Regions from separate parts of the Streptomyces sp. CG4 genome, predicted to be linked through region 2. Evidence: riboswitches for the same ligand, from Rfam matches in the RefSeq annotation. Region 2 holds a riboswitch; the other holds the start of a gene.
What was found. Region 2 has a riboswitch for magnesium ahead of AB5L52_RS06625 (NRAMP family divalent metal transporter). Riboswitches for the same ligand answer to the same signal wherever they lie in the genome.
Positions count from the first base shown of each region.

Region 1: linked by a shared signal. The riboswitch ahead of AB5L52_RS39280 (VOC family protein) and the one ahead of AB5L52_RS06625 (NRAMP family divalent metal transporter) in region 2 are both predicted to bind magnesium.

Region 1 covers NZ_CP163525.1:8,517,464-8,522,366, reverse strand. Annotated here, with positions in the region: gene AB5L52_RS39290 (LCP family protein) at 1-341, opposite strand, end outside; gene AB5L52_RS39285 (hypothetical protein) at 334-708, opposite strand; M-box (ykoK) riboswitch at 1,131-1,304, shown strand; gene AB5L52_RS39280 (VOC family protein) at 1,742-2,113, shown strand; gene AB5L52_RS39275 (hypothetical protein) at 2,211-2,453, shown strand; gene AB5L52_RS39270 (hypothetical protein) at 2,525-2,788, shown strand; gene AB5L52_RS39265 (MFS transporter) at 2,859-4,145, opposite strand; gene AB5L52_RS39260 (FAD-dependent oxidoreductase) at 4,241-4,903, opposite strand, start outside.
Region 2 covers NZ_CP163525.1:1,435,653-1,440,555, forward strand. Annotated here, with positions in the region: gene AB5L52_RS06605 (hypothetical protein) at 490-759, shown strand; gene AB5L52_RS06610 (hypothetical protein) at 870-1,136, shown strand; gene AB5L52_RS06615 (glyoxalase) at 1,177-1,638, shown strand; partial or broken gene AB5L52_RS06620 (TrmO family methyltransferase) at 1,714-1,896, opposite strand; M-box (ykoK) riboswitch at 2,159-2,332, shown strand; gene AB5L52_RS06625 (NRAMP family divalent metal transporter) at 2,641-4,278, shown strand; gene AB5L52_RS06630 (VOC family protein) at 4,402-4,770, shown strand; gene AB5L52_RS06635 (MgtC/SapB family protein) at 4,810-4,903, shown strand, end outside.

The DNA of each region.
Region 1 (4,903 bases), 7.1 Mb from region 2:
TTGTAGTAGCCGATGTCGCTCGACCCGGCGTGCAGCTCGGTCTGCACGAACTGCCGCGGCAGGTCGTTGCCATTCATGTCCTTGCGTGAGTCCAGGCCGATGAGCAGCAGGTTGACCGAGTTGTCCAGGTGCCGGGGCGCCTTGCCGCGCACCGCGTCGAGCGCGTCGGAGGTGGTGAGCCCGTCCGTCAGGGACCGGTACACGTACCAGGTCGCACCACAGCCGAGCAGCAGGGCCCCCGAAGTCCCCCACGCCGCCACGCGCAGCGCGAGCTGCCAGGGAGCCCGTCGTCCACGTCGGTCGGCGGCCGTGCGTGGGCGGTGTCGCGTGTTGTCAGCCACGGCTCCTCCGCGTCACCCCGAACCGGAGCACGACCACCGTCAGTGCCACGATGGCCACCGCGCACTCCGCGGCGGCCATCGCCGGGAACACGGCCACGGCCCAGCGCACCAGCCGTGTGGCCAGCGGACCGCGGGAGGTCAGCATGGCTCCCGCCGTGACAGCGGCCACGGCCAGAACCGGCAGCGGCGCCACCCACCCCAGGCTGCGGCGACGAACCGCCACCAGGGACGCGAGCACCGCGCCCGTCGTCGCTCCGACCACCACACCCCAGCCGGGCCCCTGACCGACCAGGGCATCCACCCCGGCCCCCACCACCAACGGCCCCAGCAGCACCGCCACGGTGACACCGGCCCCGGGCCGGCGCACGGCTGATCCGCCGTCCCCTCGGCGCGGCGAGCGTCGTGCACGGGGGGCACCGACGGACGGCGTACGTTCCCCTGCCCTGCCCTGTACGACCACTCGCCCCTGCGCCACAGGGCCGTGCCGCCCCTGCGCGCCCATGGCGCCGGTGATGCCTTCCTGCTGATGGCGCATAAGCTCGCTCTCGCTCATCTCGACACAGGGCAAAACAGACAATTCCGATCGGCGTCGCCCCGACTGCTACCAGTGAGACGAGGAATCGACCCAGATAGTTGCACACTCGCGCAAGTGAGCGAGTGATGATCCGCACAATCCTCGCGATCTCAACCCTGGCGTTGCAACCAAGGGACCCTTCGACCGGTGTTAGCAGTGCGCCAAGAACTTGCGCAACCACGCAACAAGGTGGTTATGCTTCTGGAGGTTTGAAGAGGGCACCTCGTTCGGTGAGGCGTCTGCGCGGACACAGGCCACTGACCCCACGACGTCGAGAGACGCCCAGGGTCAGGACAGGTCTCCCCGGCCCAAGGGGTGACCCCAAGTGGCTTCCCTCGCAAGGGGATTACGCCGTGCAGTGCCAAAGCTCTGACGAGTTGGGGTGAACCGGTCGACCGGACCGGTCCGCTCTTTGCCGAGTCGTACGGCGCACGGCGCCACGGCCGGAGGGAGGCGAGAATCACATGGACTGCAGTTGCAGTAGTCCGGGCCATAGTCGGCCCCGCATCCGATCGACCTCGCCCGTCCTCGGCACGCGGTAACGACACTCATCCACCGGCGTCCCTACTGACCTGGCACCCGTGCACCCCGCGCCGCCTCGGGCTGCCCGGCTGCCCAGGTGTGCCCATGGAGTGTCCCGCGTGCGTCCGATTCATTCCCCGCCGGGGGAGGGGAGGCTCCGCATGACCACGACTGAATCGATGACGCCCATGCCGCCCGCCGCAGTCCTGGCCGACGCCCGCGTCGGTGACTTCCCAGGGCCCCGGCCCGCGGACCAACGACTTCCGCCCCTTTTCGAAGCAGCCGAAGCAAAGGTGTGTTCGTGATGCTCGCCGCACTCGACTACGTACAGCTGGCCGCCCCGGCCGGCTCCGAGGACACCCTGCGCGGTTTCTATCTCACCGCACTGGGGATGACCGAGATTCCGCAGCCCGCTGCGGCGGCCCGGCTCGGCGGATGCTGGTTCGCCGCCGCCGACGGTGGCCGGCTGGAGATCCACGTCGGCATCGAGGACGGGTTCCGTCCGCCCCGCAGGGCCCATCCGGCGGTGCGGGTGACCGGTCTCGACCAACTCGCCGCCCGCCTCCAAGCCCATGGCGCACCGGTTGTGTGGACCACCAGCCTGCCGACCCACCGCCGCTTCTACACCCAGGATCCGGTCGGCAACCGCCTGGAGTTCCGCGAACCACTGCCGTGAACGGCTACGGCAGCCTCGGATCCCACCTCGGGGATCCCGCCCCGCCCCAGTCCTTGCGCACCCGTGTGCGCCCTTCCCGGGAAACGGGAGGCTTCTCATGAACCGCTCCACGCTCGGCGTGCTGTGCCTGGTCCTGGCCGACGGAACCGAACGCCCCTATCTCATCGAGGACCCGACCCCCGAGGCCCTCGCCTCCGGGGCGGTGTACGACCCCTGGGTCCACCTTGCCCATGTGCTGGCCCAACAGGGCCGTGACGCCGACTGGCTCGCCCGCTTCACGGGACTGCCACCCGCAGCGATTCACCGGATCACCGAGGCCGCCCGACAGTCCCAGCGTTAGTCCTGCCCCCTTTCTCAACAGCCCTGTTGCCGCGCCGAGCGCGCACGCGTCCGTCCACGGAGGTGACGTCCATGTCCGCACTCACCCGCCACGGCGTCAGGCACGCCTGGCCCGTCCGGCCCGTCGGCGCCCTGCTCGCCTTCTTCACCCACGTCATCGGCCGGCTGGCCGACAGCCCGCTCGACCACCCCGCGCTGCACGCGGCCGCCCCACACACCCCGGCGCCACTGCGTGCGGCCGCCCTCGCCCCCGGCCGGCCGCATGCCCACTGGCGCACCGTCACCGGTCCGGACGGCCACCGCCGCCTCGAGGCCCACTGGCACAACGGTGCGTGACCGCCCGTCTGTCGCTGTTCAACGCTCCTCGCCGAAGTCTGTTCAAGTCTGCCCCCTCTGGTTCAACGGCTCAGCCTGCTGCTTCCTCGCCCATCTGATGCTCCGCATCCTCCGACGAGACCGCCTCGGCGGAAGGCGCCTCGGGAGTGGTGCGCAGGGTGCGTACCTGCGGCGAGAGCAGGGCCGCCGTAGTGGCCAGGACAACCAGGGCGGCGCAGCCGACCAGGGCCTGGCTGGTGCCCACGGCGGCGGCGACGGGTCCCGCGATCAGCAGTCCGAGGGGGGCGAAGGCCAGGGAGCCGAACCAGTCGTAGGAGCTGACACGGGACAGGAACTGCTCCGGGATCTCCCGCTGGATGGTGGTGGCCCACAACACGCCGAAGACGTCGCTTGCGATGCCGGCGACGAACATGGCTGTGGCGGTCAGCCATACGGGGGCTTCGGCGCCGAGCAGAGCGATCGGCACGGCGGCCGGAAAGGTGCACAGCACGGCTACCAGAACGGGGCGGTTCACTCGCACACGGGCGGCGAGTCCCGCGCCGGCGATGGTGCCCACAGCCTGTGCTGCCACGATGACCGACCACGCTCGCGCCCCGCCGAGGTGCTGCTCGGCCGTCAGGGGGCCCAGCACCCCGACGTTGGCGTTGAGCGCGGCGACTACGACCGCGTACTGGGCGACCACCACCCACAGCCATTGCCGGGAAGCGAACTCCTGCCACCCTTCTCGCAGGTCGGCCCAGCCCGATGCGCTCTTGCGCGGCCGCGCGGCCACCTGCAGTCGGGCAGTCAGCGCCGCGCTGACGACGAAGGACGCCGCGTTGAGTGCGAGCGCCCAGCCGGCGCCTACCAGCGCCACGGTCACTCCGGACAGCGCCAGGCCCAGCAGCAGGGAGCTGTTGGTGCCCACCCGCAGCAACCCGTTGGCCTGTTGCAGGCGGCCCGCGGGCACGATCAGCGGTACGAGGCCGTCCATCGCCGGAGAGAACAGGGCTGTCGCGGTTCCGGCCACCACCGCCAGCGGACACATCGCCGCCAGCGGTGCATGACCGGTCAGCACCATGGCGGCCAGACCCGCATACGCCCCGGCACCCAGCACATCGGCCAGGACCATCAGTCCCGAACGCGACATCCGGTCCGCGATCACCCCGCCCGCCAGGACGAACACCAGCTGTGGCAACGCCTGGCAGGCCAGCACCAGCGACAACCGCCCCGCGCCGGCGCCCGGCAGCGCGAGCACCGCGAAAGCGAGCGCCACCCGCGCGAAGCCGTTGCCCAGCACGGAAATGACGCGGGCGCAGACGAGCAGCACGAACTGCCGATCGCACCACACCGGCGCCCCAACCGAAGGAGCTGTCACGGTCCGGCACCCTATGGCTGCCCAGGCCGGCGCAGGCCCATAACCGGCCACTTCAGGATCCTTTGAGAACTGCTGTCGCGAGCGGCTGCGGCCCTTCACCCCAGGTCGAAGGTGTTGGGCAGCCCCAGTCGATAGCGCATCTCGTCGACCCGCTTCAGGGGCTCCATCTCCGGCGGCCGGAACAACTCCCAGATGTGACACCGCTCGGCGGCCGAATCGTCCGCGTCCAGGAGTGCGTTGACGGCGCGTCGCGCGGACTCGTTGGCGCCCTCCATGGTCGCCAGGTCCACGTCCGTACGGACGTAGTCGCCCGCGAGGAAGAAGTTCGGCACCGCTGTCCTTGCCGACGGGCGGTGGTAGAGGGTGCCGGTGGGGTGGATGAGGAGTTGTTCGCGGTTCTGCGGGTCGGGGCCGCCGAGGCCCGTCACCGCCGGGTCCATGAACCAGCCGAGCCGGTCCTCGTCCCTGAGCGTCGTCTTGCCGGAGTCGTTCAGCCCGTCCTTCAGCTGGGCCCACAGTTCGGCGACGATCTCGTCCTTGGTGCACTCACGGGCCGTCTTGCCGTACAGGATGCCGGGCTTGTCCCACTCGGAGATGATCGTGGACAGGCACTCGTGGGCCTGCCCGTCCCCATAGTCGCGCGAAAAGTCCCGCACGTCCCAGAACTGCGTCTGGCCGATTCCGGTGACCGCCCACGGTGAGTCGAGGCAGTTGATGTGGCCGTGCACGACGGGGGTGGGTGTGCGCAGGTAGAACAT
Region 2 (4,903 bases):
GATGTGCAAGTATGGCGGAGCCGGCCTGGAGGCGGCTCGTGCCGCAGTGGCATGCCGCGGCGCCGCCCGGGCGACTGTCCGGTGAACCGCGCGGGTCTCGTCCCGCGCCCGGATCGGAAGGGGGCGGACATGGACAGCAGTTGCAGTCCCGGTCATAGTCCGGCCCCGCGTCCGGACTCTCTCTCGCGTCCCTGACCGAAGCCGTAGTGCTGCCTGACGGACGGTTGTCGGGGTCACCGTAGAAGACCGTCTCCCGCACCCGGGAGTCCATCAGACGTCAATGGCGCTCGGGGTCACACCAGTTGCGAGCACACAGCCTCATCACGACGATGATCCCGCCGTCGAGCCCGATCACCGCCATGCCGATCCGCCAGTGGCCCATCCGCCGCTGCGGCGTGCCGCGCCGACTGTCACCGGCATGACCGGCGCAACAGCCGCCCTGGCGGGTGGCGTGGCGACCGCCTCTCTCCCGCGAAGGAGGACACCGCCATGCGCCTCCCCGACCACCTCACCCCCGCGCCCCACCCGCCCGGTCACACCTGCCCAGGCGTCCGCCTGACCCTGGACGACGGCGTCGAGCGCACGTACCTGCTCGACCTCCTCGCCTGCGCCGGGAGCCGATGCGGGACCTACGAGCCACGCGTCCACCTGGCTCACATCCTCGCCCTACAGGGCCACCGCCCTGCCTGGCTCGCCGAGTTCACCGGCCTTCCGCCGGCCGCCGCACTGCGCCTCACCAACCTCGCCACCCGTCCCTGACACGCGGACCCCGCACACCACCCACGCCCTGTCCGGCACACCCGGCCCACCCCTGCGCGCCCGGCCGCCAGAGCACGCCCCGAGCACACCCCCACCGGAGGCAACCACTCATGTCCGTTTTCGTTCACCATCCGTTGCGACACCACGACACCCGCCCGCATGGCACCTGGCAGTCGATGCGCGCCCTCCTCGTCGGCATCGTCCGTCGCGTCGCCGACAGCCCCCTGGAGCAACCCGTGCTCCACGCGCTCGACGCACCGACAGCCCGCCGGACGGCGGCCGACGCCGGAAGGCAACGGCCGCACGCCCACTGGCACTTGGCCACCAGCCCGGACGGCGTCCGGCACCTCGAAGCGACCTGGCACACCCGCCACTGACATCACCGAGATCAGCGATATCACCGACCGGAGGTCCGGCATGATCACCGCAATCGACCACATCCAGCTGGCCGCCCCGCAGGGCAGCGAGGAGTTGCTGCGCGCCTACTACGTCGACGCGCTCGGCCTCGTCGAAGTCCCGAGGCCGGCCAGCCTCGCCGCCCGCGGAGGCTGCTGGTTCAGCGACGACGACCAGCGGGTCCGGCTCCACCTGGGCATCGAGACCCCGTACCGGGCGTCCGCGAAGGCGCACCCCGGCCTTCGTGTCGAGGCCATCGAATCGCTCGCCGCCCGCCTCGAAGCCTTCGGCGCCCTCGTGATCTGGGACGACACCACCCTCCCCGGCCACCGCCGTTTCCACAGCCAGGATCCCGTCGGCAACCGTCTCGAATTCCTCCAGCCCATCGGCGGGGAACCGGCCGGTCAGCAGTACCCGCGCATGAGAGCGGTGGCCCATTCCGGCTCGGTGAGCGGGCCCTGGGGGCCGAACTCGCTCATGTAGGGCTTGAGTCGAGGACGGGGAGCCGTCCACTGCGTCGAGGCCCTGGACGTGCAGATCGAGGTCGTCGACCTTGATCAGGCGGCAGCGGGAGACGCCGAGCCGGTTGGGGCAGTTCTTCCCGCGCCGGGCGAAGATGCCGGCCTGGGGCCAGTCGGTGTTGTCACGGGGGTGGCGGGCCCCGGTCTCGATCTTCTCCACCGGGACCCGGTCGAAGTGGTAGACGACCTCCAGGCGGGAGAAGGCGTCGAGGCCGGCCACCCACCCCCCGGCCCACCGGAACGGAGACCACCTCGGCGGCAGTGCCGTTCTCGGGCATGCGTCGTGCCTTTCGTGAAAGCGTCCGGGAGTTGGCGTAGGTCAGCCCACAGCCGGCTCACCGTATCGATCACCCACCCCGTGTCGACGCGTGGTCCGCGAGGGCTGTGATCGCCACTACAGGCACAGTCGGCCCCGGTCAAGACTCCGCCAAGAACTTGCGTTCATGTGCAAGTACGGGGCTACACTCGTGGAGGTTTGAAAAGGGGCACCTCGTTCGGTGAGGCGTCTTCACGGACACAGGCCACTGACCCCACGACGTCGAGAGACGCCCAGGGTCAGGACAGGTCTCCCCGAACTAAGGGGTGACCCCAAGTGGCTTCCCTCGCAAGGGGATTACGCCGTGGAGTGCCAAAGCTCTGACGAGTTGGGGTGAGCCGGCCGCACGGGCCGGGTTGCTCCTTGCCGAGTCGTTGCTGACGCGCACAGGTCGCGTCCCCGGCCGGAAGGAGGCGAGAGACATGGACTGCAGTAGCAGTAGTCCGGGCCATAGTCGGCCCCTGATCCGCTTGTCCTCGCACTCTTCCGGCACGCGGTAACCCTCTCCCCTGCGCGGATTCCCAGCCGCGTCCTGCGCCCCGTACGGCCCTGTGCCGTGACGGGCCGCCGTCCTGCGCGCTCGCGCAGGGGGGACGGCTTTCGCGTGCCCCCCTACCTCCCCCTCTGGGGGGAATCGGGAGGTATGACATGACCACCGCGACCACTGTGTCCGAGGCCCCGCGCGCCGCGGTCCTCGACGACGCGCACGTCGGCGACATCCGTGGCGCCCTCGGCACCATCAAGCTCGACGACACCGCACCCCGCACCGGCCTGTCCGCCAAACTCAAGACACTGCTGGCGATAGTCGGCCCCGGCCTGATCGTGATGGTCGGCGACAACGACGCCGGCGCGTTCGCCACTTACGGCCAGGCCGGCCAGAACTACGGCACCCACCTGCTGTGGACGCTGCTGCTCCTGGTTCCCGTGCTGTACGTCAACCAGGAGATGGTGCTGCGCCTCGGCGCCGTCACCGGCGTCGGCCACGCCCGCCTGATCCTGGAGCGGTTCGGCAAGTTCTGGGGCGCGTTCAGCGTGATCGACCTGTTCCTGCTCAACGCGCTCACTCTGGTGACCGAGTTCATCGGCATCACCCTGGCCGCCGGATATCTCGGGCTGCCCAAGGTGGCCGCCGTGGTCCTGGCAGCCGGGATCATCATCGCGTCGGCGTTCACCGGATCGTTCCAGCGGTTCGAGCGGGTCGCGATGACGCTCTGCACCGCCTCGCTGCTGCTGGTGCCGATCTACTTCATGGTCCACCCGCACGCCTCGCAGATGGCACGCGACTTCGTCGTACCGAACATGCCCGGCGGCACCGGCCAGCTCTCCACCGTCATGCTGCTGATCATCGGCATCGTCGGCACCACGGTCGCCCCCTGGCAGCTGTTCTTCCAGCAGTCGTACGTCATCGACAAGCGGATCACCCCGCGCTTCATGAAGTACGAGAAGATCGACCTGTGGATCGGCATCGTGATCGTGGTCATCGGGGCCGCGGCCATGATGGGCTTCACCGCCGCCGCGTTCGCCGGCACGCACGGGTTCGGGCAGTTCACCGACACCGCCGGTGTCGCTCACGGGCTGGAGGCGAAGGCGGGCAAGCTCGCGGGCGTGCTGTTCGCGATCGCGCTGCTGGACGCCTCGATCATCGGCGCGTTCGCGGTCTCGCTGTCCACCGCCTACGCCATCGGTGACGTGCTGGGCATGAAGCACTCGCTGCACCGCGGGGTGGGCGGCGCGAAGGGCTTCTACGCCGTCTACGCCGGACTGGTCGCCGCCGCTGCCGCCATCGTCCTGATCCCGGGCTCGCCGCTGGGCCTGCTGACCGAGGGCGTCCAGACCCTGGCCGGGGTCCTGCTGCCGTCGGCGTCGGTCTTCCTGCTGCTGCTCTGCAACGACAAGGCCGTGCTCGGCCCGTGGGTGAACGGACCGAAGACCAACGCGTTCACCTCTGCCGTGGTCGGGGTCCTGGTCACCCTCTCCATCATCCTGACCGCCTCGGTCCTGTTCCCGGACATCTCCTCGGGGGCGATCCTCGACATCATGGCCGCCTGCGGCGTCATTGGGGTGCTGGCTGCGGGCTACGCCTTCACGCGCCGCCGTACGGGCACCAAGGAGGACCCGATCGACCGGACCGGCAAGGACGACTGGCGGATGCCGCCGCTGCAGACCCTGACCCGGCCGACGATGTCCACCGCCCGCAAGATCGGCATGGGCGCCCTGCGGACCTACCTGCTCATCGCGATGATCCTGGTCGTCATCAAGATCGTCCAGGTCGCGCTGAGCAACTGACCACCAGCCGGTCACCAGAACGAGGTCCTGGGGGTGCCGGCCCGGCGCCCCCAGGACGGCCCGAAAGAAACACATCAACACATACGCCAAGCTCTCTCGCCCTTACCGAAAGGCCGGTCCGCCATGCTCGTCGCTCTCGACCACGTCCAGCTCGCCGCCCCGACCGCCAGCGAGGACCGCCTGAGAGCCTTCTACGTCGATGCCCTGGGCCTGGTCGAGATTCCCAAGCCGCCGGTGCTGGCCGCGCGGGGCGGCGCCTGGTTCGCGACCCCCGACGGCGCCGTCCAGCTCCATCTGGGCATCGAGGAGCCCTTCCGGCCCGCGACGAAGGCCCATCCGGGACTGCGGGTGAAGGACATCGACGCGTTCGCCGAACGGCTGACGGCCCACGGCGCCTCGGTGACCTGGGACGAGAACCTGCCCGGCCACCGCCGCTTCTACAGCACCGACCCGGTCGGCAACCGCCTGGAGTTCCTCGAACCCCTCGCCTGACCACCGTCCCTTCCCGCTCGCGTTTCAAGGAGGTGTGCCATGCACGCCCTGACCACAACGGACTTCCTGATCCGGCTCGCCACCGGTGCGGGCTGCGGCGCGCTGATCGGCGTCGAGCGGCAGTGGCGGGCGC